DNA from 2 places in the Gordonia sp. NPDC003429 genome. Region 2 is predicted to be linked to the other one. Evidence: riboswitches for the same ligand, from Rfam matches in the RefSeq annotation. Region 2 holds a riboswitch; the other holds the start of a gene.
The links. A riboswitch is a leader RNA that binds a small molecule or an ion and turns the genes downstream of it on or off. The one in region 2 is predicted to bind S-adenosylmethionine.
Positions count from the first base shown of each region.

Region 1 (11,959 bases), on a different contig from region 2:
CGTCCACAGTGATTTGTCCGGTTTATGCTCCAGCGATGCGCTCAGCGGAGTCGCCGCGGTGCGCTCGAGCGTGGTGGCCTCGGCGACGGGTATGGCGGGGTCGGGTGGGGCCTTGTGCGGCCTGACAACGAAGTACACCCCGGTGGCGGCGGCGATGATGACCACCAATGCTGCCGCACCGCCGACGAGCCACCACTTCTTGTGACTCTTCTGAACAGGTGGCTGCGGCCCGGCGAAAGGTGGTCGCGGCGCGGACCCTGGCGGGGGCTGGTGTGCCGGGGGTGGGGTGGCGCGGCCTGCGACGGTCGGCGCGTAGTGCGGGTTCGGCGGCACGGGGTGGGGTGGTGGTTGCGGCTGATGTCGCGGTTGCGCGGCGGTGGTGCGGGCGACGGTGGCTGATGTGTCGGCTGCGGGTGCCGGTGTGGTGAGTGCTGTCCTGAGGGCCTGGGCGAATGCGGTGGCGGTGGGGTAGCGGTCGGCGGGGTTCTTGTCGGTGGCGGTGGCCAGGACGTCGTCGACGATGGGGGATAGGTCGGGGCGGTCGGTGCGGAGGCTGGGGAGTGGTGTTTCGAGGTGTTTGGCGATGACGGTGGCGGCGTTGGTGTCGGTGTGGGGTGGGTGTCCGGTGAGGAGGTGGTAGGCGGTGCAGGCCAGGGAGTATTGGTCGGATCGGCCGTCGAGGGCGAGGCCGCGGAGTTGTTCGGGGGAGGCGTAGTCGAGGGTGCCGATGGTGGTGCCGGTGGCGGTGAGTTGGGTGTTGTCGGTGCCGGTGCGGGCGATGCCGAAGTCGGTGAGTAGGACGTGGTCGGTGCGGCTGATGAGGATGTTGGCGGGTTTGACGTCGCGGTGGACGAGGCCGTTGTCGGCGGCGTGGTCGAGGGCGGCGGCGACGTCGGCGGTGATGCGGGCGGTTTCGTGGGCCGGGAGGGGGCCGTGGGTGCGCAGGATGTGGTCGACGTCGGTGCCGTCGATGAGTTGTAGGGCGATCCAGAGGTGGCCGTCGGTGTCGCCGCGGTCGTGGACGGCGACGATGTTGGGGTGGTTGAGGGTGGCGACGGTGTCGGCTTCGCGTTCGAAGCGGCGGCGGAAGGCGGGGTCGGCGGCGTATCGGGGGTTGAGGACCTTGAGTGCGTCGGATCGGGGTAGCCGGGGGTGGCGGGCCACGTAGACCTCGCCCATGCCGCCGGCGCCGAGGAGTCGATCGATGGTGTATCCGGCGAACACAGCGCCCGGTTGCAGCACTACAGAATCCTCCTCGGGTGGTCCCGGACAATCTAGCGGGCGGGAGGGAGGCCGCCGACGCCGAGGGCATTGAGCACGGTCGACAGTTTCACCGAGGTCTCGTCGAGTTCGTTCTGCGGGTCGGACCCCGCGACGATGCCGCCACCCGCCCAGGTCCGTACGTGCCGGAGGTCCTCGGACAGTTCGAGGCATCTGATGGTGACCATCCACTCGCCGTCGCCGGCCGCGCCGCACCAGCCGACGGCGCCCGCGTACAGTCCGCGGGGCTCTTCGTGCGTCGAGATAAATTGTGCCGCAGCGGCTTCCGGCGTGCCGCAGACGGCGGGGGTCGGGCTGAGCAGCAGGGCCAGATCGAGTGCGGTGATCGTCGGGTCGGCTAGCGTGCCGCGGATCGGGGTGCTCAGATGCCACACCTCGCCGGTCGCGGTGAGCACCGGCTCGTCGGGTACCACGAGGTCGCGGCAGACGGACTCGAGGACGTCGCGGACATGGTCGACGACGAAGGCGTGCTCGGCGCGGTCCTTCTCCGAGCCCAGCAGTGCGTGTCCGGCGGCGCGATCGGCCGCCGGGTCCGCCGACCGCGACGCCGAGCCCGCGTAGGGGCGGCAGGTGACCTCGAGTCCCTGCTTGCGCAGCAACACTTCCGGGCTGGCGCCCAGAAGCCAGCGTGCGGTGCGGTCGGCCTCGGCATTGACGCCGACGTCCACGGCGAACGCGTTGTGGTCGGCGTTGCCGTGCGCGAATGCGGCGAGCAGGTCGGCGACGACGACCGGCGGTTCCACCGTCATCTCCATCGACCGTGCCAACACCACCTTGTCGAGTTCGCCGATGTCGATGGCGTCGATGGCACCGGCGACCCGGGCGCGATGGGTGTCGGGGTCGGGGACGAGCAGCGAGCGCACCACCCGATGCGGCGTCGCCGGCCGGCCGCGCAGCGGGGTGGAGGTGTGCCGAATGGTCTCGGGCACCAGCAGCGCCGCCGTGTCGGCGGCATCGAACGGGATGGCACCGGTGATCGCGCCCACCCGGCCGCCGCGCAGTGCGTCGGCGGCCTCTGCGGCATCGGTGAATCCCTCCGACGCCCCGGCCGCACGCACCGTGCCATGCGGCCGCGACAGCACGAAGACCTCGGAGGGATGCGGGGCCTCGGGGAGGACGTCGTCGTCGGCGGGGTCGGACATGGATCTCACGCTACCGAGGCGGCGACCTCGAATTGCGCGCACGCTGGGTGAAAATTGACACCCCGACGCCGCATCGGCGATTCTTGGTGCAGGTCATGAGCGCCAGCGACAAGCCCCGGCTTGCTGGCCGGCAACCCTCCTCCGCGGTGGGGTGCTCCGGGTGACGACCCGGCCGTATCCGAAGTGGATACGGCAAGCGTGGATTCCAAGGAGATCTCTCGATGACTGCTGTGCTCACCAGCCCCACCGTTACGCACCCGGCCCCGGCCTGCGCCGGAACGACGATCGCGCCGCTGGCCGAGGTGACCGGTGCCGGACACACCGCACCCCTCGCCGACGGCACAGAAGTGCGCTACGCCAACCTCGATTACGCCGCCAGCGCCCCCGCCCTGCGGGCCGTCGCCGACGCGGTGACCGAGGCGCTGCACGGCTACGCCAGCGTGCACCGCGGCGCCGGTCACCTCTCACAGGTCACCACCCGGCGCTACGAGGAGGCCCGCGAGGTGGTGCGCCGCTTCGTGCGGGGCCGGGTGGACGACACCGTGGTGTTCACCCGCAACACCACCGACGCCATCAACCTCGCGGCGCACGTCACTCCCGGCGACGTGGTGGTCCTCGACATCGAACATCACGCGAACCTGCTGCCCTGGGTGTCGCGCGAACGGGGCACCACCCGCATCGTGTCGTCGCGGCCCACGATCGAGGCCACCCTGACGGCGATCGACTGCGAACTCGCCGCCCAACCGGCTGCGCTGCTGGCGGTGACCGCGGCGTCCAACGTGACCGGTGAGGTGCTGCCGATCGGGCGGCTGGCCGCGATCGCGCACCGCCACGGTGCACGCATCCTGGTCGATGGGGCGCAACTCGTGGCGCACCGTGCGGTGTCGTTGGTCAGCCACGGCATCGACTATCTGGTGTTCTCCGGCCACAAGCTGTACGCGCCCTTCGGTGCCGGCGTGCTGATCGGCCGCCACGACTGGCTCGACGCCGCCGACCCCTACCTCGCCGGGGGTGGGGCCACCGCCGACGTGGGCATCGTCGACGCCGCCGGCACCGACAACTGCACCTCCACGGTGTGGCACACCGGCGCGGCACGGCATGAGGCCGGTTCGCCGAATGTGTTGGGCGCCATCGCGATCGCGGCTGCCTGCACCGCCATCACCGAACTCGGCCACGAACTGATCGGGCTGCACGAACACGAGCTGTGTGCACGGCTCGACGAAGGCCTGGCCGGCATCGACGGCGTCACTCCGCTGCGCGTGTTCTCCGACGCGGCCGAGCGGGTCGGCATCGCCGGGTTCTCGGTGCGCGGTCACTCGCCGCGTGCGGTGGCCGAATACCTCAGCGATCACCACGGCATCGGGGTTCGCGACGGAAAGTTCTGCGCGCATCCACTGCTCGATCGGCTCGGACACCCCGACGGCGCCGTGCGCGCCAGCTTCGGGCTGGGCACCGGGTCGGCCGACATCGACCGCCTGCTCGACGCCCTGCGAACCCTGTGCGATCCCGACAGCCGCGAGGTGCAGCCGTGACCATCGAATCGACCGTGACCGGGCCGATCAGCATCGGCCGTCCGGCGCTGGCCGTGGCACTCGCCGGTGACGCTGGTGCGGCGTCGTTGCCGATCGTGGTGCGGCGTGCGACGCTGCGCGAGGCGCAACGCACCCGATCGTTGCTGCGTGCGGGCACCCGCGACACCGCGAGCTTCGCGGTGGCGTTGGAGGTGGAGGTGGCGATCGCACCGCACCCGTTGTCGGCGCGGGCGTCGGTGGTGGCGAGCGGGGTGGGCGACCCGCGTACGGTGCGCTACGTGGGCACCCCGCATGGCTTGTCGACCCTGATCCGCGACATCTACGCCGCGGAGGTGGCCGACGCCGTGATCATCGTGCCGATCGACGGCTCGGCCACCGAGCGCCGGGTGCGCGCCGAGGTGTTGCCGCAGTTCACACTCGGGCGAGCCGCCTGAACGGCATCAGGAACCGCTCAGGCGACGCGGATCGCACCCCTCAGGCGACGCGAATTGCCCCGCCGGGCAGCACGGTGACTTTCGCCGTATATGCGCGGGCCAGATCGAGTCGCTGCCACGACGAACCGCCGGGGCGCTGGTCGTCGAGGGGATGACCAGCCGGCGCGGCGGTCAGCCGCAGCAGTTCGCCGCGTTGCGCGCGGCTCAACCTTGGGTGAGTGCGACCGACGAGGTCGATCGCGGTCTGCGGCACGACGAAAGGCGCTTTAGGAGAACCGATTCGGGTGAATCCGTAGCCCATCCGATCGCGGTAGACCTGCAGCGCCGCGGGGGTGGTCAGGTACGGAGTGTCGTGCGCGATGCAGACGGAGAGCTTTGCACCGCAGCGCCATTCGAGTTCGGCGCGCAGTTCGTTGCCCGCGGCGATGATCAGCGGTCGGAACCGCGGATCGGCCCAGCGGTCGCCGACGGCGGCGTCGGCGACCATGCGGCCGGCGATCACGTCCAGCGGGTAATGGACGCCCAGTACCACTCGATCGAGCCCGGCCTCGCTGCCCCGGGCCAGCAATTGCGGTGCGAACTCGGGCACCATCAGCGCCAGTAGCCCGGTTCGGATCATCGCCGAGGCGGTGTGCCCCGAAGGATACGACGAGCCGTCGGAAAGTACGTCGTCGCGCGAGCGGCCCGGACGGTTGTAGATCTGGATGCGGTCCGGCTCGGCCACGTACGGACGATCATTGTCCGACAGCGCCTTCTCGATCAGAGTTGAGGAGGCGATGCCCTGGCCGCGCGCGAACAGCGTGTCCACCAGTGCGGTGACCTTCGGCAGACGATCGTCGGCGACAGCTTGCCGGAAGTCGCGCCCCAGGTTGACGCCGAAGGCATCCGACATTGTGTACATCTGGATTTGCGTGGTGCCGTCGATGGCGTAGCCGTCGTCGAGGGCGCGCTTTTGCAACTCGGGATTGTTCTTCGCCGACTGGTTGATCTGCGCGGCCTTGTCCATGTTTTCCGCGATCGTGTCCGGGTGATTCTTCCGGACGTCGACGAAGCTGGAGATCACCGGCCAGTAGATGATGTCCGATCCGTGCACATCGGATTGGTACACGGTGGCGATGGCGCCGGTGGGGAAGGGTGCCGGATTCGGTTTGGGCGGTGCGGCATTCGCGCGTGGCAATGCCGTCCCGATGAGTGCTGAGACAACAAGCAGCGCCATGGCGAGGCTGCGGGTGACTGCCCGTGTGGATGTCATGGGTGAGAATTCCAATCAGGTGTCTGGCGGGTGCGGGTCAGTGCGTCGCGACCGGGTTGGGATTGTAGATCGTCTTGTCGGCCCCAGGGTAGGGCTTACCCTGATCCACTGTGCGGCACAGAGCCTTTGCCGTACCCTGCGTGCTCGCGTAGCCGTACTCGGCTGCCGACTTGAGAGGCAGTAGCTCATTGGCGGCGCGGGCGCCGTTGAAGACCGCGTTCACCGAGATGGAGGACAGAGGGATCAGGTGGGAGACCTCACCGCCTGCGGCGAGGTTTTGCAGGACTCCTGCGGTGTAGACGAGGCCGGGGCCGCCGATGAGCGGGAGTGTTGCCACGGTCTCGAATACACCGGTGAGTTCGGTGGCGTCCTTCGGTACGAACGCGTTGCTCACGTAGGTCTTACGGAGGTTGCCCCGGATGGTGTTGACCTGTGCGGTGAATGATGCGCGCTGCGATGTGGGCAGCGTGTTCGACCGGAACTCGGCGAAGTACTCGATCGCCTCGTCGAGACTGAGGTCCGCCAGCGGCCGGCAGTCGACGGTCGAGAGGGTGACCGACTGTGCGAAGGCGGTGAGTGCCGGGCTGACGTTGACGTCGAAGGCGTTCTTGACCACCTGGCGCTTGATCGGCTTGGTACCGTCGCCGGGAGCCAGGCAGGAGCCGTCGGCCTTTTCGCTGCCCGTTTTGCCGCCGTACTCGGCGGCGATGCCGGGGATCTCGACGATGTACTTGACGATGTCGCCGGCGATGGTGCCGACGATCGGGACTCCGACCGCGGATGAGACCACTTCACCGAGCGCTTCGGCTGCGGTGTTGATTCCCACCTGGTCGGTGATCTCGAGTCCGAGCAGTACCGTCTCGATCGCGTCGTTCACCGAGATCGACGACATCTTGTTGCCGTCCCGGTAGGTGCCGTTCTTGATGGACAACACCCGCTGGACGAGTGCGTTGGCGCCGTGGGTTGCCTGAACACCCTGGGCGGGGCTGACCTCGGAACCGCGCTGGGTCACCACGAGCGTGCTGATCGTGGCGTTGTTCATCTGCCTCGACAGAGAGGCCGCGGCGCTGTCGATCGTGCGTGAGTTGCCGGGGGCGCGCTTCTTGAGGGCATCGGCCACGATCGGGACCGTCTCGCCGAGCGTCAGGGTTGCGCCCGATCGGCAGTCGTGGGGGAAAGGCTTGGCGGGCTGTCCAATCGGTGCGGCAGTGGCGGCCGGTGCGGTACCCAACGCCACGGTGGCGCACACCGCCAGCGCGAGAGTGGCTGTGCGCCGGGCCGACGGCCGTGCGGTAGCGCGATTCTGTGAAGTCATCAGTGGTCCGTTTTCGGTACGTAGGTGTGTGAAAGTGTTTGATTGCCAACGTGTGTGGCGGAATCGGTGGTTCATGCGCGAAACAGCTTGGGCCGGCCGGACATCGTGTACCAGCCGAAGGCGCGCCGAGCCGAGGACCGAGAATTCTGGATGTTGTCGATGTAGTACCAGTCCATCTGGGCTCGCGACTTGGTAACGGTCATCACGCCGAATCCGTGGGTGGTGAGCTCGACGTCCTTGATCCACGGGTTCAGTGCCTTGATGGCTTCTTGTCCGGTGCTCATCAGCGCTGCGGTGGGTGCGGCGAGTTCACGCGTCAGCGCAATCGTGTCGTACCCGCTGGCGGCGGTGATACTCGGGGGCGTGAACTCGCATGCCACAACCCGCCCGCTGCTGTCTTTGCCGTAGTGGGATACGTTGAGCGGCAACTCACTTGCCCACGAGCTGTGGATGTCGCCGGTGACGAGGACGACGCTGCGCTTGTTCGCCCTCTCGATCGCGGTGAGCAGGGAGCGACGCTCCGCGGCATAGCCGTCCCACTGATCGTCGTTGAGTGGGATTCCGTCCTTGGGCAGCCCGATCTGATCGTGGAGCCAGTCGGCCAACCTCGGGTCGGTGGATTCGGGGATCACCAACGGCACCATCAAGACCTCGTTGCCGATCACCTGCCATGCCGCGGTGGACGACGTGATCGAGTTCTCGAGCCACTTGTACTGCGTCTTGCCCGTGATGCTCTGATTGGGGTCGTCTTCGGCGAAGTACGACTGCTTGTCCCGGTAGGACCGCAGGTCGGGGATGATCAGTTCGGCGAGGGTGCCGAACCGGAACTTTCGATAGAGGTGTTCGCCGTTGTCCAGTGAGTTGGGCCGCACGGGCATCCACTCGAAGTAGGCCTTGGTTGAGGCGCGTTTGCGGGCGCTCCAGCTGCCCTGGGTGAGTTCCTTGTGGTTCTCGGCGCCGTCCTTGTAGGAGTTGTTCGCGGACTCGTGGTCGTCCCACATGCAGATGAACGGATGAGTGGCGTGCGCGAGGGCCAGATCGGGATCCTGATGGTGTTTGCCCTGACGCGCCCGGTAATCGTCGACGGTGACGGTGGCGTGCACCGGTTCGACGGCGCGGACGGTCTTGCTGTACGCGCCCGGATATCCGCCGGTCTCGTATTCGTAGGTGTAATCCCCAAGGTGGAGAACGAAATCCAGGTCTTTGCGGGCCGCCATCGCCCGATAGGCGATGAAGAATCCCGACTCGTAGTTCGAGCACGAGCACACCGCGAAACGGAGGTCGCCGAGATCTGCGGACTCCGGTGGTGCGGTCTTTGTTCGGCCCACGGGCGATGTTCGACCCTTGAGCGGGCCATCGGCGACGACGAATCGGTAGAAGTACCTGGTAGAGGGTGCCAGCCCGGTGGCGTCGACCTTCACCGTGTGGTCACGGTCGACCGAGGTGGTCAACCGACCCGAGTTGACGATCGATCCGAACTGCGGATCGAGGGCGATCTCCCACCGCACGGTGGTGGGAGATCCGTATCCCGAACCGGGGGTTGCCCGTGGTTCCGGGGTGACCCTGGTCCACAGAATCACCCTGTCGGGTAACGGATCCCCGGATGCCACCGAATGCAGGAACACGGCGTTCCCGGGGGTGGCGGTCGCAGTGGGCAGATTCGCAGTCGCTACCGTCGCGGCCCCGACGGCCACCGCTGCTGATCTGATGAAGGTTCGGCGCGAAGGCCGAAAAATATTCGATTGGTTGGGTTCTTGGGCCACGAGGTGTCAGTACAGTCACGAACGGTTAGGCCAAGGTGTTCGTTGCGTTAACGAACGATGTCGTCGGCCATGTTTATCAACACACGCGCGACGAAACTGTGACCCACGCGCGGCACTCTCGGCGGTGTGGTGCGACACGTGGCGGTGGTGGAGTGTGTGGCCTACGCCTCGCCGCGCTCCCACTGCTCGATGAGTCCCGCCTTGGACTCGTCGGTCAGCACGCCGTAGAGCTTGAACCGCGCCATCCCGCCGTCGGGATAGATGTCCATGCGGGCCTCGGTCATCGGCCGGTCCAGGTCGAGGACGAAGCGGTGGCGCGTGTCGGGCTGTAGCTCGGTGCGCCCCAGCACCTCGAACCATTCGCCGTCCTCGCCGTCGCGACCGCGCACCATCGCGGCCCCGGGCGCGTTGCCGAGGAAGTAGCTGGTGTCGAGTTCGACGAGGCTCACCAGTCCCTGCCCGGCCAGGCGCACCTGCACCCAGTCGTTGCCGGAGTCGCGGCGCCGGGAGGTCTCCCAGCCCTCACCCATGTGCCGGGCGCGGCCGGGCATCAGCAGGTTGTTCGGCGAACTGTAGAACATGTTGGAGCACGCCGTGATCAGGCCGCCGTTCTCCAGCGCGGCCAGGTCGAAGTGGCCGTAGCGGAAGAAGTGGGGGTTGGGCACGCCGCGTCCGTGCACCCGGAACCGGGCCACACCGCCGTCGGGATACATGGTGAGCCGCACGTGGGTGAACCGGTTCTTGGCGTCCACGCGGAACGGGTTGCGGGTGTCGCCGTCGACGGCTGTCTTCTCCACGATGGTCACCCATTCGGTGTCGTCGACGAGTTCCTGCGCGGACACCACACCCTCGACCGCGGCGGCCTCCACCGAGACGAACGGCGGATAGTTGCCCTTGAACCACGAGGTGTCGACCACCACGCCGTAGACCACGCCCGGAGCACCGAGGCGCACGATCGCCTGATCGACACCATCCCGCCGGCGTCGCCGTGTCTCCCAGCCGTCGTAGATCTGGCCCTTGTGCCCGAACGTCGCCGGCCGGTACTCGGCCGAACCCGTCTTGATGATGTTCTGCACCTCGGCGAACAGGTCGTCGTTGGTCCAGACAACCGCGCCACCCAGGTCGCGTAAGGCCAGGTCAGGCATCGATGTGAAGTGCGGGCGGCTACCTGAGGCAGGTGGTGGAGGCTGAGGGGTCACAGACGCCGATCCTAATGGGGGTTTGCCAGAGGGCAGAACTCGAGCGCATACTTGCGGACATCAACTACTTGCATGAGACAACTAGTTGCGTTGGGAACAATGACCGGACCGGTGTGTCCACACGGTCGATGATTCTGTGCAAACAGCTCGGAGAGGTGGTTCAGTGCTCGATTCTGCCGCCATGGACGAACTCTTCGACATCCTCGCCCGCTATTCACGAATGCGGGATCGTGCGGTGCATTCGACCTTCCGGACGCCCGACGGGGAGTTCGAGATGGCTGCGCACAAGGGGCTGTTCCACCTGATGCGCCACCCCATGCGGTCGCGTGAACTCGCCGAAAGCCTCAACGCGGATCCGTCGACCGTCAGCCGCTACGTCGCACAACTGGTGGACATGGGAATGGTGCGCCGCGAAGCCGACCCGGACGACGGGCGGGCGACGGTGCTGGTGATCACCGACGCCGGCCGCAGGCGGGTGGACGCGATGCGTGAGATACGCCGCACGGCGATGAACGACGCGATGACCGACTTCACCGATGACGAACTCCGCGACCTGGTGAGCCTGCTGGGTCGCTTCGTGGACGCGGCCGAGAAGCTCGTCGCGCCGGCGTGCACAGACGTTGCGAAAGGATCGAGATGACCGACAAGTCGGCGGCAACCGCCGCACAGGAGAGCGCGGGTGCGGGTCTGACCCACCGGCAGATCCTCACCATCCTGGCCGGCCTGATGCTGGGAATGTTCCTGGCTGCCCTCGACCAGACGATCGTGTCCACCGCGATCCGGACGATCGCCGACGACCTGCAGGGCTACGACCTGCAGGCGTGGGTGACCACGGCCTACCTGGTGACCTCGACCATCGTCACCCCGCTGTACGGCAAGCTGTCGGATCTGTATGGCCGCAAACCGTTCTTCCTGCTGGCCATCTCGATCTTCATCGTCGGATCGCTCGCGTGCAGCATGGCGACGTCGATGTACCAGCTCGCCGCCTTCCGTGCCCTGCAGGGACTCGGCGCGGGTGGTCTGTTCACCCTGGCCCTGACCACCATCGGCGACATCGTGCCGCCGCGGGAACGCGCCAAGTATCAGGGCTACTTCCTCGCGGTGTTCGGCACGTCGAGTGTCCTCGGTCCCGTGCTGGGTGGCTTCTTCGCCGGACAGTCGTCGATCCTGGGCATCTCCGGATGGCGTTGGGTGTTCCTGGTGAACGTGCCGATCGGCATCGTCGCGCTCGCCGTGGTGGCCAAGGTGCTCAATTACGACCAGCAGAAGGGCAAGGGCGGTCGTACCGACTACTGGGGCGCCGCCGCACTGGCGATCGGTATCGCGCCGCTGCTGATCGTCGCCGAGCAGGGACGGGAGTGGGGCTGGTTCTCCGGCTGGGCGTGGCTCTGTTACGGCGTCGGGGCGGCGGGCATCGCGCTGTTCGTGTGGATCGAACACATGATGGGCGACGACGCGCTGATCCCGTTGCGTGTCTTCAAGAATCGGGTGTTCGCCCAGGGCATCGTGATCTCGATGATCGTGGGTGCGGTGATGTTCGGCGGGATCTCGATGCTGCCGCAGTACTTCCAGGTGCTGCGCGGGTCGAGTCCGATGGTGGCCGGATTGCAGATGCTGCCCATGGTGATCGGCCTTATGGCCGGATCGATCGCCTCGGGTCAGCTCATCTCACGGACCGGGCGCTACAAGGTGTTCACCATCCTCGGTTCGGTGTTGATGGCCGTGGCGACGTTCCTGCTGCACCTGGTGAGTACCACCACGCCGGTGTGGCTGGTGATGGCGATGGCGTTGCTGCTGGGCTTCGGGTTGGGCAACCTGATGCAGCCGATCACCCTGGCGATGCAGAACATCCTGCCGCCCAAGGACATGGGGCTGTCCACCGGCACCGCCACCTTCTTCCGGCAGATCGGTGCCACCCTGGGTGTCGCGATCTTCTTCTCGCTGCTGTTCTCGCTGATGGGCCCCAACATCAAGGACCAGATGACCGCGGCCTCGGGCACCCCGGAGTTCCAGAAGGCGGTGATGTACGCCGCCACGCAGA
Region 1 is NZ_JBSFQF010000006.1:60,300-72,258, forward strand. It holds gene ACWDSI_RS09440 (serine/threonine-protein kinase) at 1-1,242, opposite strand, end outside; gene ACWDSI_RS09445 (isochorismate synthase) at 1,275-2,423, opposite strand; SAM riboswitch class IV at 2,515-2,628, shown strand; gene ACWDSI_RS09450 (aminotransferase class V-fold PLP-dependent enzyme) at 2,645-3,955, shown strand; gene ACWDSI_RS09455 (hypothetical protein) at 3,952-4,389, shown strand; gene ACWDSI_RS09460 (phosphatase PAP2 family protein) at 4,430-5,641, opposite strand; gene ACWDSI_RS09465 (hypothetical protein) at 5,679-6,956, opposite strand; gene ACWDSI_RS09470 (alkaline phosphatase D family protein) at 7,028-8,650, opposite strand; gene alc (allantoicase) at 8,881-9,864, opposite strand; gene ACWDSI_RS09480 (MarR family winged helix-turn-helix transcriptional regulator) at 10,100-10,558, shown strand; gene ACWDSI_RS09485 (MDR family MFS transporter) at 10,555-11,959, shown strand, end outside.
Region 1: another riboswitch for S-adenosylmethionine. It lies ahead of ACWDSI_RS09450 (aminotransferase class V-fold PLP-dependent enzyme); the one in region 2 lies ahead of ACWDSI_RS02750 (bifunctional o-acetylhomoserine/o-acetylserine sulfhydrylase).

Region 2 (11,959 bases):
GCGGGGTGATCCACCTGCTGCGCCGCTACGACATCCCGCTCGCGGGGGCGCGCGTCACGGTGGTGGGCCGTGGGGTCACCATCGGCCGGCCCATCGGCTTGCTCCTTACCCGCCGCAGCGAGAACGCCACGGTCACCCTGTGCCACACCGGAACCCGGGACCTCGCCGCCGAGGTTTCGCGCGCCGACATCGTGATTGCCGCCGCCGGGGTACCGCATCTCGTCACCGCCGACATGGTCAAGCCCGGTGCGGCGGTGATCGACGTGGGTGTCAGCCGTACCGCCGACGGTCTGGTCGGCGACGTGGCGCCCGACGTGTGGGACGTCGCCGGGTACGTCTCGCCGAATCCGGGCGGGGTCGGACCGTTGACCCGCGCATTCTTGCTGGTGAACGTGATCGAACGCGCCGAGGCGCAGCTGGCGGCATCGGCTCAGGGTGCGGCCCGGTGAGTGCCGCCACCGACGCCCGCGTGGCGCAGTTGCGCCGGGCGCGGCGTGTGCGCCGGTACCTCGTGCAGATCCCCTACCTGCTGGTCATGCTGGGCGTGGTGGTCGCCGCGGCGCTGGTGCTGTTCGACCGATGGCGTCGCGGAGCCTTCGTCTTCGGTTCCGCACTCGTTCTCGGGTCGTTGCTGCGGGCCCTGCTGCCCACGTCCCGGGTAGGGTTGCTGCAGGTCCGGGGGCGGGCTTTCGACGTCTTCTGCTTGGCGTCGGTCGGCGGGGTGATGCTCTGGCTGGCCACGTCGATCGACCCGTTGGGCACAGATTGATTACGGTGGCCAACGACTTGTGACCCGGTCCGGCTGGGTCCGAGGCGCCACCACACAGCACACAACCAGCACATACACGAGGACGGCAGGGGACCCATCACTTCGACGTTCGAGACCGGAGACCACACCACCGACGAGATGACGTCGTTGGGTGTGTCCGCAGGTCAGGGGATGATTCATTACGTCCTGTTGACCCGGGACGCCGCTGGTCGCAACGTGGTCGACTCCCGGGTCATCGAGGTGGACCGCAGCGATGGGCTCGACGAGGTCGGGCGCGTCAACGCGGGTATCGACCTCGTGCTCGACGCGGCGCGTGAACGTGGACACAGGGTGGGGCCCATCGGGGTGGCCGCGCGGGAGGGAATGCGCCGCCGCACGTCGCGGTGGGGAGGGTCGGGCACGCGGCGCCAGGTGCAGTTGGTCTCCGAGGAGGCGGCCGTTGTCGCGTATCTGACCGGCACCGGTCAGATCGACCGTTACCGCAACGTCGTGGTGGCCGATTGCGGCGACACGGGCATGAGCCTGTACACCGTGCGGACATCGGACAGCGCGATCTCGGGGTTCGAGCGAACCGATGTGCTCGGCGGTCGTCTACTCGACGACGCCATCGCCGACCATCTCGCCGATGCGCGACCGGACGTCGGGCAACGGCTGACCGCGCGGTCCGACCGCACCGCGCTGTTGCGTGCAGCGCGGATGTCCAAGGAGGAGGCCGGGGGTGTAGCCCCGGTCGAATCCGTTGCGCGGGTGACTGATTCGGATACCGACGGTCGGCTCTTCATCACCCTCGCCGACGTGGAGTCAGCGGCGCGCCCACTCATCGAACGGGCACGCGAAGTGCTCGGACGCTACTTGTCGGAGCACCCCGCCGATGCCGTCGTACTGGTCGGTGGCCTCGCCAATCTGGACGTGCTGCGCGACATGGTGCCCGCCGATGAGCCGTCGGCCCCCGACATCGTCGCGCCGTCGGATCCGGAATTGGTCGCCGCGACCGGCGCGGCGATGCTTGCCCGCCAGGGTGCGCAGGCGCCGTCGCGTCTGGCGTTCCTCGGCGGCAATCGTCGCCGCCGGTGGCTCTCGCCGGTCCCGATCGCGGTTGCGGCGGCGATCGTGGCCGCGGTGGTGATGGCTGCCTACGCGATGGACAGTGCCCTCACCGGACAGAGCAGAACGGTGCTGCCGGCCAGTACCTCGGTGGCGGCGACGACGGATGTCACCACCACCGAGGCGGTCACCTCCCGGGGTACTGCCGAGGCGCCGAGTCCGATTCCGCAGACCACCGAGACCCCGTGGCTGCAGCGCGACGAGGCCGGTCCCCGATGGGCGACCACCGAGCTGCCGCCCACCACCTCGGTGGCGACGCGGACATTGTCGGCGACGTCGCGGCCGGTGGTCCCCGAAACCTCGACGCCGCCGCCCACCTCCACGCGCCCGACATTGCCACTGCCACCGGGCATTTCGATACCGCCCGATCTGCTGCCGCCGAATCTTCGGCCGTCGCGACCCTCCACGCCGCCGTCGACCTCTCCCACGCCGCGGCAGCCACCGCGCGACGACGCCCCGTCGACCACGACGACAACCCCGATGGCCGGACTGCTGCCACCGCCGTGATGGGCCGCTGCGGCCGCGCTATCGCCGCGCCAGCGCCACCGTACGTTTGAGTAGGTCGCTGATCGCGTCGAACTCGGTGAGGAATCCGTCGTGACCGTTGTCGGAATGCACCACCTGCAGGCCACCGATGCAGTTGCCGAGCTCCTCGGCGAGCTCCACCTGTAACCGCAACGGGTACAGGCGATCCGAGTCGATACCGCCGACGATCACCGGCACCCGACAACCATTGAGGGCGGCCTTGACCCCGCCGCGACCGCGGCCGACGTCGTGGTGGTTGAGTACCTCCGACAGCACGACGTAGCTGCCGGGATCAAAACGTTCGACGAGCTTGTCCGCCTGGTGCTCGAGATAGCTCTGCACCGCGTAGCGGCCACCGCGCAACGGCTTCTCGTCGCCCTGGGGGTTGTTGGCGAAACGCTCGTCGAGTTCGGCCTCGCTCCGATAGGTGAGGTGGGCGATGCGTCGTGCCACACCCATGCCGGCGGTCGGCGTGTGCCCGGTGCCGTGGTAATCGCCGCCCTGCCACTGGGAATCGGAGGTGATCGCGGCGATCTGGGTGGTCTGGGTGCCGATCTGGTCGGCGGTCGCGCGGGCACCGACGGCCAGCACTAGTGCGCTGCGCACCCGCTCGGGGTATTCGATGATCCACTCGAGTGCGCGGGCACCGCCCATCGAACCGCCGAGCACCGCCCCGACCTCACGGATGCCGAGGCGATCCATCAGGGCCACCTCCGCTCGCACCTGGTCGAGGACGGTGATCTGCGGGAAACGTGAACCCCACGGTCTCCCTTGGGAATCCAGCGACGCCGGCCCCGTCGACCCGCGACATCCGCCGAGCACGTTCGCGGAGATCACACACCACTCGTCGGTGTCGATCGCACGTCCGGGTCCGACGAGTCCGTCCCACCAGCCCGGGGTGGGATGGTCGTCGTCGGCCGGACCGGTGACGTGCGAGTCGCCGGTGAGTGCGTGTAGCGCGAGGATCACGTTGTCCCGCGCGGGCGACAACCGTCCCCAGCGCTGGAATGCGAGCGTCACGTTGTCGATTCGCGCACCGCTGTCGAGTGGCATCGACCCGAGACGTGCGCTGAGCATCTGCCCGTCCGGGACGTTCTCCCAGTCGGGCTGCTCGGCGGTATCCGTCTGCGGGTCGATGCTCACCGACACGAGTTACCTCGCTCCTGTCCTGATCGTGTTATTGCGCTGCGCGGAAGCCGCGGTCGAGGTCGGCGAGGATGTCGTCGATACCTTCGACGCCGACGGCCAACCGCACCAGGCCGGGGGTCACACCGGCCGCCAGTTGCTCCTCGGGGGTGAGCTGGCTGTGCGTGGTCGATGCGGGGTGGATCACCAGCGACCGCACGTCCCCGATGTTGGCGACATGGCTGTGCAGCGTCAGCGCCTCGACGAAGCGCTTACCCGCGTCAACGCCGCCGACGATCTCGAATCCGATCACCGCGCCCTGCCCCTTGGGGGCCAGCTTCTGGCCGCGCTCGTACCACCGCGACGACGGCAGGCCCGCATACGCGACGGATTCCACCTGGGCGTGGTTGTTCAGGTACTCGGCCACCCGTTGTGCGTTGGCCACGTGACGCTCGACGCGAAGACTCAAGGTCTCGAGTCCCTGGGCGAGCAGGAACGCGTTGAACGGGGAGATCGCCGCGCCCGTGTCGCGCAGCAGTTGCACGCGGGCCTTCAACGCGTACGCGGGTGCGCCGAGATCGGCGAACACCGCACCGTGATAGCTCGGGTCGGGCGTGGTGAACCCCGGGAACAGATCCTTCCCGTCACGTTGCACGCGCCAGTCGAAGGTGCCGCCGTCGACGATCACGCCGCCGATCGCGGTGCCGTGTCCGCCGATGTACTTGGTGGCCGAGTGCACGACGATGTCGGCGCCGTGGGCCAGCGGATTGAGCAGGTACGGCGTGGCGACGGTGTTGTCGACGATGAGCGGAACACCGTTGCGGTGCGCCACCTCGGAGATGCCCTCGATGTCGAGGATCTCGTTGTCGGGGTTGGAGATCGACTCACCGTAGAACGCCCGGGTGTTGTCGCGGACGGCGGCCTGCCACGAGTTGAGGTCCTCGGGGTCGTCGACGAAGCTCACCTCGACGCCCAGCTTGGGCAGCGTGTAGTGGAACAGGTTGTAGGTGCCGCCGTAGAGGCGTGGGCTGGAGACGACGTGTCCGCCGTTCTCGACGATGTTGAGGATCGCGTAGGTCTCCGCAGCCTGGCCCGACGCCACCAGCAGGGCCGCGACGCCACCTTCGAGTGCGGCCAGGCGCTGCTCCACGACGTCCTGCGTCGGGTTCATGATGCGCGTGTAGATGTTGCCCGGCTCGGCGAGCGCGAAGAGGTTCGCGGCGTGTGCGGTGTCGTTGAAGGTGTACGACGTGGTCTGGTAAATCGGCAGTGCCCGCGCATTGGTGGTGGCATCGGAGCTCTGGCCGGCGTGGATCTGCTTGGTCTCGAAACTCCAGGAAGCCGTCGGGTCCTGTTCGGCGATGTTCTCGTTGCCACTGTTGGCTACGTCAGACATGGGTATAGATCACTTTCTGCGGTCGGCAGGGCACGGTGACCCTGTTGGGGTCCGACCTTCGGACCCGCGCTTGCCGGGGAGGCCTGTGCGGCCGTCCCACAACCCGGTCATCACCCGGAGCACCCCACCGCGGTTGGAGGGTTGCCGATCAGCAAGCCGGGGCTTCACGCTGATGCTCATGACCTGGCGTCAAGGATATAACACGGACGCAACATGGTGAGAACCCTCTGACGCAGCCTGGTTTCACCGGTGGACATCGGGCAGGTGAGAGCGGTGCGACTGCGCGCGTGATGTCGTCCGATCGGGCCAATCGCGGCGGATTCAGGTGCTATCTGCGGTATTGAATCATCGCGTCGACATGGCGGATCTAGAATGGATTTGATGCCTGTGGGCAGTTGAGGGTGAGGAAGCGATGATGAGCGCCGTGGGTCTCCGTAAGACATTCACCGTGATGGCCTTGATCGGGACCGCGGCCATCATGGCCGTGCTCCTGGCGCTCGGTCAGACCTTCGGTGCGGGGGTGGCCCGGGCCGAGGATTCCGCGGATTGCGGCAACGGTGCGCTCGTCATTGTCGGCGGAACCTGGGACTCCAACGGCAACTTGCTCACCCAACCCTATTTCGGAGTCCAGAATCAATCGCAGTACTCCGGGTACACGATCGAGCGCGCGACCTACCCGGCCACGATCTGGCCACTCGGCTCGTTCGGCTTCGACAACAGTCAAGCGCAGGGGGTGCAGGCCACCCTGGCGACGGTGTCGAGCTACCAGTCCCGCTGCCCGGACTCCCCCGTCGTCATCGTCGGTTACTCACAGGGCGCGGGGATCGCCGGCGACGCGCTCACCATCATCGGCACCGACACGACCGGTACATACGACAAGAGCAAGGTGTCGGGCCTGCTCTACTCCGATCCGCGACAAGCCGGAACCCTCTACGGCGAAGGAATCGAGCTCGTGCTCGTGGGAGTCATCCCCGGCCTGACGATGGCCGGAGCGCGCGCCGACGACGACTTCGGCGGACTGCCGGTCACCACAGTGTGTTTTTCCGGTGACCCGATCTGCGATCTCCCCGACCCGCTGCACGATCCCATCGGCGCTCTCGACGGGCTCGCGGGCTATTGGGTGAAGCACGGCCTGTACCCGTGGTACATGATGCTGTCGGCGACCAACGGCTCGTATTGGGACGCATGGGGGCCCAAGCGGTTACAGTGCGCGACCGCCGCCGGAACGTCGACCAGCACGTGCGTGCTGGTGGTGCCGTCGTCGGCGGCGATCCTGACGCAGGAGTTCGTCGACAAGATCGGCCTCAACTGGACCGTCCCGGACCTCCTGCAGTACCGGCTGGTGCTGCCGGATATCTTCGGCATCCAGCTCAGCACCTTCCAACCGCCGATCCGGTTCGCGATGGGCTGGTTGCCGCAGCTGCCGCAACTCGGCTACGGCGGCTATCTGCCCGATCTGTACGCCTTCCAGAACACGGTGGTCGGCCTGTTCACCTGGAATCCCGAGTTGTGGGGTGAGGGAGTCGCCGCACTCAAGGCCAGCGGGAAGAGCATCGTGCTGATGCCGGTCAACAAGCTGTCGTATTGGGCGTCGGTGATCGCGGGGTTGCCCCCGGTGGCACCGGGACCGGCATACCGCCCGTCGCTGGTGGCCACGGTGAACTGGTTGCAGTCGATCCTGCCGCATACGACGCTCCCGGACACGAGCCCCGGCACGCAGGCGAGCACCCTGATGGCCGTCGACGAGAACGCGGGTGTCACGTCCACCGACGCACCGCATCCGGCCGAAAAGGTCGAGAAGTCTGTGACCCAAGAGCAGCAGCCGTCGTCGGGTGGTGGGCAGCAGCAATCCGGCGATGATCATCAGCTGAGCGGCGAAGGCCAGCAGCAAGGTGGCGAGCAGCAGAACCAGCAGCAAGGTGGCGAGCAGCAGAACCAGCAGCAAGGCGGCGAGCAACAGCAAGGCGGCGAGCAGCAACAAGGCGGCGAGCAGCAACAAGGCGGCGAGCAGCAACAAGGCGGCGAGCAGCAACAAGGCGGCGAGCAGCAACAAGGCGGCGAGCAGCAGGAGCAGCATAAAGGCGGCGACACCAGCACCTCCGCCAACACCACCTCGAACTCGGAGGAGTGAGGTCTCCGACCGAAGAGAGCGCCGCACGACGTGATCGCCGGTACGCCCGCGTCGTGTGAACGATCTCACCGTCGTATGGGGGTATGGGTCCGACGGGTGGGTTCGTTGCCACAACAATGTCCACTCCCGCCACCTCCGTCGCGCGGCATGGCACCGACCCCAGCCGGAATGGCTTGTCAGCGCACCGCGGCGCGATCATCGCGATGGCTCTCGGCGGCTTCGGTATCGGTACCACCGAGTTCGTCGCCATGGGTCTGCTGCCCAACATCGCCGGTTCGCTACGGGTCAGTGAGCCCACCGCCGGATACGTGGTGTCCGCCTATGCGCTCGGCGTGGTGGTCGGCGCCCCGCTGATCGCAGCACTCACCGCACGGGTATCCCGGCGGACACTGCTCATCGCCCTGATGGTGGCGTTCACCGTCGGCAACGCCGCCACCGTGCTCGCACCGGGCTTCGGGCTGCTGATCGCCGCGCGATTCGTGGCCGGAATCCCGCACGGCGCCTACTTCGGGGTCGCCGCGCTCGTGGCCGCGCATCTGGCGGGTCCGCGCAAACGCGCCAAGGCGGTAGGACTGGTGTTGCTGGGGTTGTCGGTGGCCAACGTGGCCGGAGTTCCGCTGGCCACCTGGCTCGGCGAAAACCTCGGTTGGCGCAGCGCTTTCGCGGTCGTGGTGGTCATCGGCATCTCGACGATCGCCGCGCTCGCCGTCTACCTGCCACCGCTGACCGACATGGCGGTGACCGACCCGATGACCGAACTCGGGGCGCTACGACGCTCGCAGGTGTGGTTCACACTCGCGATCGGCGTCGTGGGCTTCGGCGGGATGTTCGCGTTCTACACCTACCTGAACACGGCGCTCACCAGCCTGGCCGGGATTCCGGTGGGATTCATCCCGATCGCGCTGATGCTCTTCGGGCTCGGCATGGTGGTGGGCAACCTGGTGGGTGGCGCCGCGGCCGACCGCAGCGTACCGATGGCCATCCTGGGCGGGCTGCTCGCCATCACCGTCGCCCTGCTGGCCTTCGCGCTCCTGGTCCAGTACGCCTGGGTCGCTCTCATGCTGACCTTCTGCGTCGGCGTGACCGGCACCGCGATGGTGCCTGCGCTACAGACCCGGCTCATGGACGTCGCCGACGACGCCCAGACCCTGGCCGCCGCGCTCAACCACTCCGCGCTCAACGTCGCGAATGCGTCGGGCGCGTGGCTCGGCGGACTGGTGATCGCGGCCGGCCTTGGCTACCGCGCTCCGTCGGTGCTCGGCGCCGGTCTCGCGTTGGCCGGCGTCGCCGTGCTGGGCGTCGCGGTGTTAGCGGGTGGGCACGCTCGACGGGGTTCTGGGCACGCTCGACGGGGTTCTGGGCACGCTCGACGGGGTTCTGGGCACGCTCGACGGGGTTCTGGGCACGCTCGACGGGAAGTGGTCGAGGGTGCGGGTGCGGATCAGCCTACGTCGGGTGGAGTGGCCACCGACTTCGACAGGTAGAGCGGTTCGCCGAGCTTGTCGAGGAGTTCGAGCTGCGTCTCGAGGTAGTCGATGTGGTGCTCCTCGTCCTTGAGGATCTCCTCGAAGATCTTCGCGGTGGTGATGTCCTGCTTCTCCCGGCACATGGCGATGCCGGGCTTGAGGCGGTCCACCACCTCGATCTCGATGGCCAGGTCGGACTCGAACTGCTCGCGCAGGGTCTGCCCGATGCGCAGCGGCAGCAGCTTCTGGTAGTTGGGGAGACCTTCGAGGAACAGGATGCGATCGGTCAGGATCTCCGCGTGGGTCATCTCCTCGATCGATTCGGCCCTGGTCTTGGCGGCCAGTTCGGTCAGGCCCCAGTTGTCCTGCATCTTGGAGTGCAGGAAGTATTGGTTGATCGCCGTCAGCTCGCTGGTGAGCTGCTCGTTGAGTAGTGCGATGACCTCGTCATCCCCGCGCATGGCTGTCTCCGTTCGGCTGGTGGTGCCAGCGAACGTAACACGACAGAAGCCCCCGCGGGATCATTCCACGCGGGCGGTCTTCGCAGGTCAGGTTAGGCTGCGCTCGTGTGAGCGACCTTTCCGGCGACACGCGTGGTCACGATCTGTGCGAGTCGTTCCACGCAGGTGCCGCAGCCCTCGCCCGCGCCGCAGCGCTCGCTGACCGCATCGGGAGTGTGCGCGCCGGCGTCACAGTGCTCGTGGACCTCGTCGACGGTGACGGCACGGCATATGCAGACGAACATCGGGCACCTCGCAATCTTGTTAGGCAAGGTTTACATAAAAGCCGGCAGGGTGCAAGGGTTGCTAACCTTCTGGACTCGATCCGGATTATGGGCGGGACGCCGGGGCCGATGTCATCGTGCTCCGTAATGTGGTACCCCGTGCCGACAGCGATCACCACCGTGAATGTGAACGGAATCCGCGCCGCGACCAAGCAGCGGTCGGAACTCAACCCCGGCCTGCTGCCCTGGCTGGCGTCCGCGGACTCCGACATCGTGCTCCTGCAGGAGATCCGCGCGAGCGAGGAGCAAGCCCGCGAGGCGCTGGGCCCCGCGCTCGACGACGGCTGGCACCTGCGGATGTCGGAGTCGACGGTGAAAGGCCACGCCGGCGTCGGAGTGCTCAGCCGGACCGAGCCGACGGCGGTGCGGGTCGGCTTCGGCAGCGACGAATTCGATTCCACCGGAAGGTATCTCGAAGCCGACGTGCCCACGTCGTCGGGTCCGGTCACCGTTGCGAGCCTGTATCTGCCGAAGGGCGCCGCCGCACCGGCCGCGGGTTCCACGGACAAGGATGCCGCCAAGTACGAGGAGAAGAAGCGCTTCCTCGGCGACTTCGGTGGCCACCTGGCGACGCTCGCCCGTCGTCGCCGCCCCGTGGTGGTCGGTGGTGACTGGAACATCGCCCCCGCCGAGCCCGACATCAAGAACTGGAAGGGCAACCTGCGCAGCCCCGGGTTTCTCCCGCACGAGCGTGCCTGGGTCGCCGACCTCCTGCGGACGGGATGGTCCGACGTCGTGCGCGACCTGCATCCCGACGTCGACGGGCCGTACTCCTGGTGGTCGTGGCGTGGCAAGGCGTTCGACAACGATTCGGGGTGGCGCATCGACTATCTGCTCGCCAACCGGGCGTTGGCGCGACGAGCGGTCAAGGGCTTCGTCGACCGGGCGCAGGCGTACGACCGTCGCTGGTCGGATCACGCGCCGGTCACGGTGATATTCGAGTGACGCCGTCTGAGAGACTGGAATCCATGAACGACGTCCCAGAAGCCGTCCCGGCACCCCGCCGGCGGGTGCTGTCGGGTATCCAGCCGACCAGCGATTCCTTCCACCTCGGCAACTACCTCGGGGCCGTGCGCCAGTGGGTCGAGCTGCAGGACGAGTTCGACGCCTTCTACTTCATCCCCGACATGCACGCGCTGACCGTCGCGTTCGATCCCAAGACGCTCGCCGACCGCACCCGGCTGTCGGTGGCCCAGTTGCTGGCCGTCGGCGTCGACCCCCGCCGGGCCACCGTCTACGTGCAGTCCCACATTCCCGAGATCGCGCAGCTCACCTGGGTGCTCAGCTGTATCACCGGGTTCGGCGAGGCCAGCCGGATGACCCAGTTCAAGGACAAGACCGCGAAACAGGGTGTCGACTCGGCGGGGGTGGGGCTGTTCACCTATCCGATCCTGATGGCCGCCGACATCCTGGCGTTCCAGGTGGATCTCGTTCCCGTGGGCGAGGATCAGCGTCAGCATCTCGAACTCACCCGCGACCTCGCCCAGCGGTTCGACAAACGGTTCGGCACGGCGTTCAAGGTGCCGCAGGCACACATCGTCAAGGAATTCGCCAAGATCTACGATCTGCAGAATCCCACCGCGAAGATGAGCAAGTCCGCCGAGACCGACAAGGGGCTGATCAACCTGCTCGACGACCCGAAGCGGTCGGCGAAGAAGATCCGATCCGCGGTCACCGACACGGGCACCGACATCGCTTTCGACCCCGCCACCAAGCCCGGCGTCAGCAATCTGCTGACCATCCAGTCGGCGCTGACGGGGGTGGGTGTCGACGACCTCGTGGCCAAATACGACGGCAAGGGATACGGCGAGCTCAAGGTCGACACCGCCGAGATCCTCACCGATTTCGTGACGCCGCTGCGCGGTCGGGTCCAGGAACTCCTCGACGATCCCGGCTACCTCGATGAGGTTCTCGCAGCCGGAGCCGAACGCGCGCGCACCATCGCTTCGGCCACACTGCGCGACGTGTATGACAAGGTGGGATTCATGGCGCCGGTGCGCTCCACGTCCTAGCGCGACGATTCCCCGACCGTTTCACCGACCGGCCCATGCGACAGCCGTCGGGGGCTCGCGCGCCGACACACAAGAGGCGGTAGGCGATGAGTTCGGTGGTCGACTCGGCGAAGGGTGTGGTCGCGCGCGGCAAGCAGGAGTACGCCGCGGCGCGTGAGCGGTGGGGCTGGTTGGATCATCTGTTACGCACCGTCGAACGCTATGGCGACCGACGTGGAAACCTCTACGCCGCGAGCATCAGTTTCAACGGCATCCTCGCGATCGTGCCGATCACGATGGTGGCGTTCGCGATCGCCGCCTTCGTTCTCGTCAATCACCCCGAACTGATCGACGACATCAAGGATGCGATCGTCAAGGCGATGCCCGGTCAACTCGGCACCACCCTGGAGAAGGCCATCGACTCGGCGATCGATTCACGCGCCACCGTCGGTGTGATCGGTCTGCTCGGTGCCGCGTTCACCGGCATCGGCTGGATCTCCGGCGTCCGGCTGGCGATGACCGAGATGTACGGCGGGCGTGTGAATCGAAATGCTGTGCTGTCCAAGGTGTTCGACCTGCTCACCTTCATCCTGCTCGGACTCGCGTTCCTGGTCACGCTCGCCCTCACCACGTTGGCCAACAGCAGCCTCATCGTGAGGATCCTCGGC
Region 2 is NZ_JBSFQF010000001.1:588,771-600,729, forward strand. It holds gene ACWDSI_RS02730 (bifunctional methylenetetrahydrofolate dehydrogenase/methenyltetrahydrofolate cyclohydrolase) at 1-449, shown strand, start outside; gene ACWDSI_RS02735 (DUF3017 domain-containing protein) at 446-769, shown strand; gene ACWDSI_RS02740 (hypothetical protein) at 941-2,380, shown strand; gene metX (homoserine O-acetyltransferase MetX) at 2,399-3,547, opposite strand; gene ACWDSI_RS02750 (bifunctional o-acetylhomoserine/o-acetylserine sulfhydrylase) at 3,576-4,919, opposite strand; SAM riboswitch class IV at 4,981-5,103, opposite strand; gene ACWDSI_RS02755 (cutinase family protein) at 5,335-7,050, shown strand; gene ACWDSI_RS02760 (MFS transporter) at 7,254-8,534, shown strand; gene bfr (bacterioferritin) at 8,492-8,977, opposite strand; gene ACWDSI_RS02770 ((2Fe-2S)-binding protein) at 9,070-9,261, opposite strand; gene ACWDSI_RS02775 (exodeoxyribonuclease III) at 9,400-10,245, shown strand; gene trpS (tryptophan--tRNA ligase) at 10,269-11,312, shown strand; gene ACWDSI_RS02785 (YhjD/YihY/BrkB family envelope integrity protein) at 11,399-11,959, shown strand, end outside.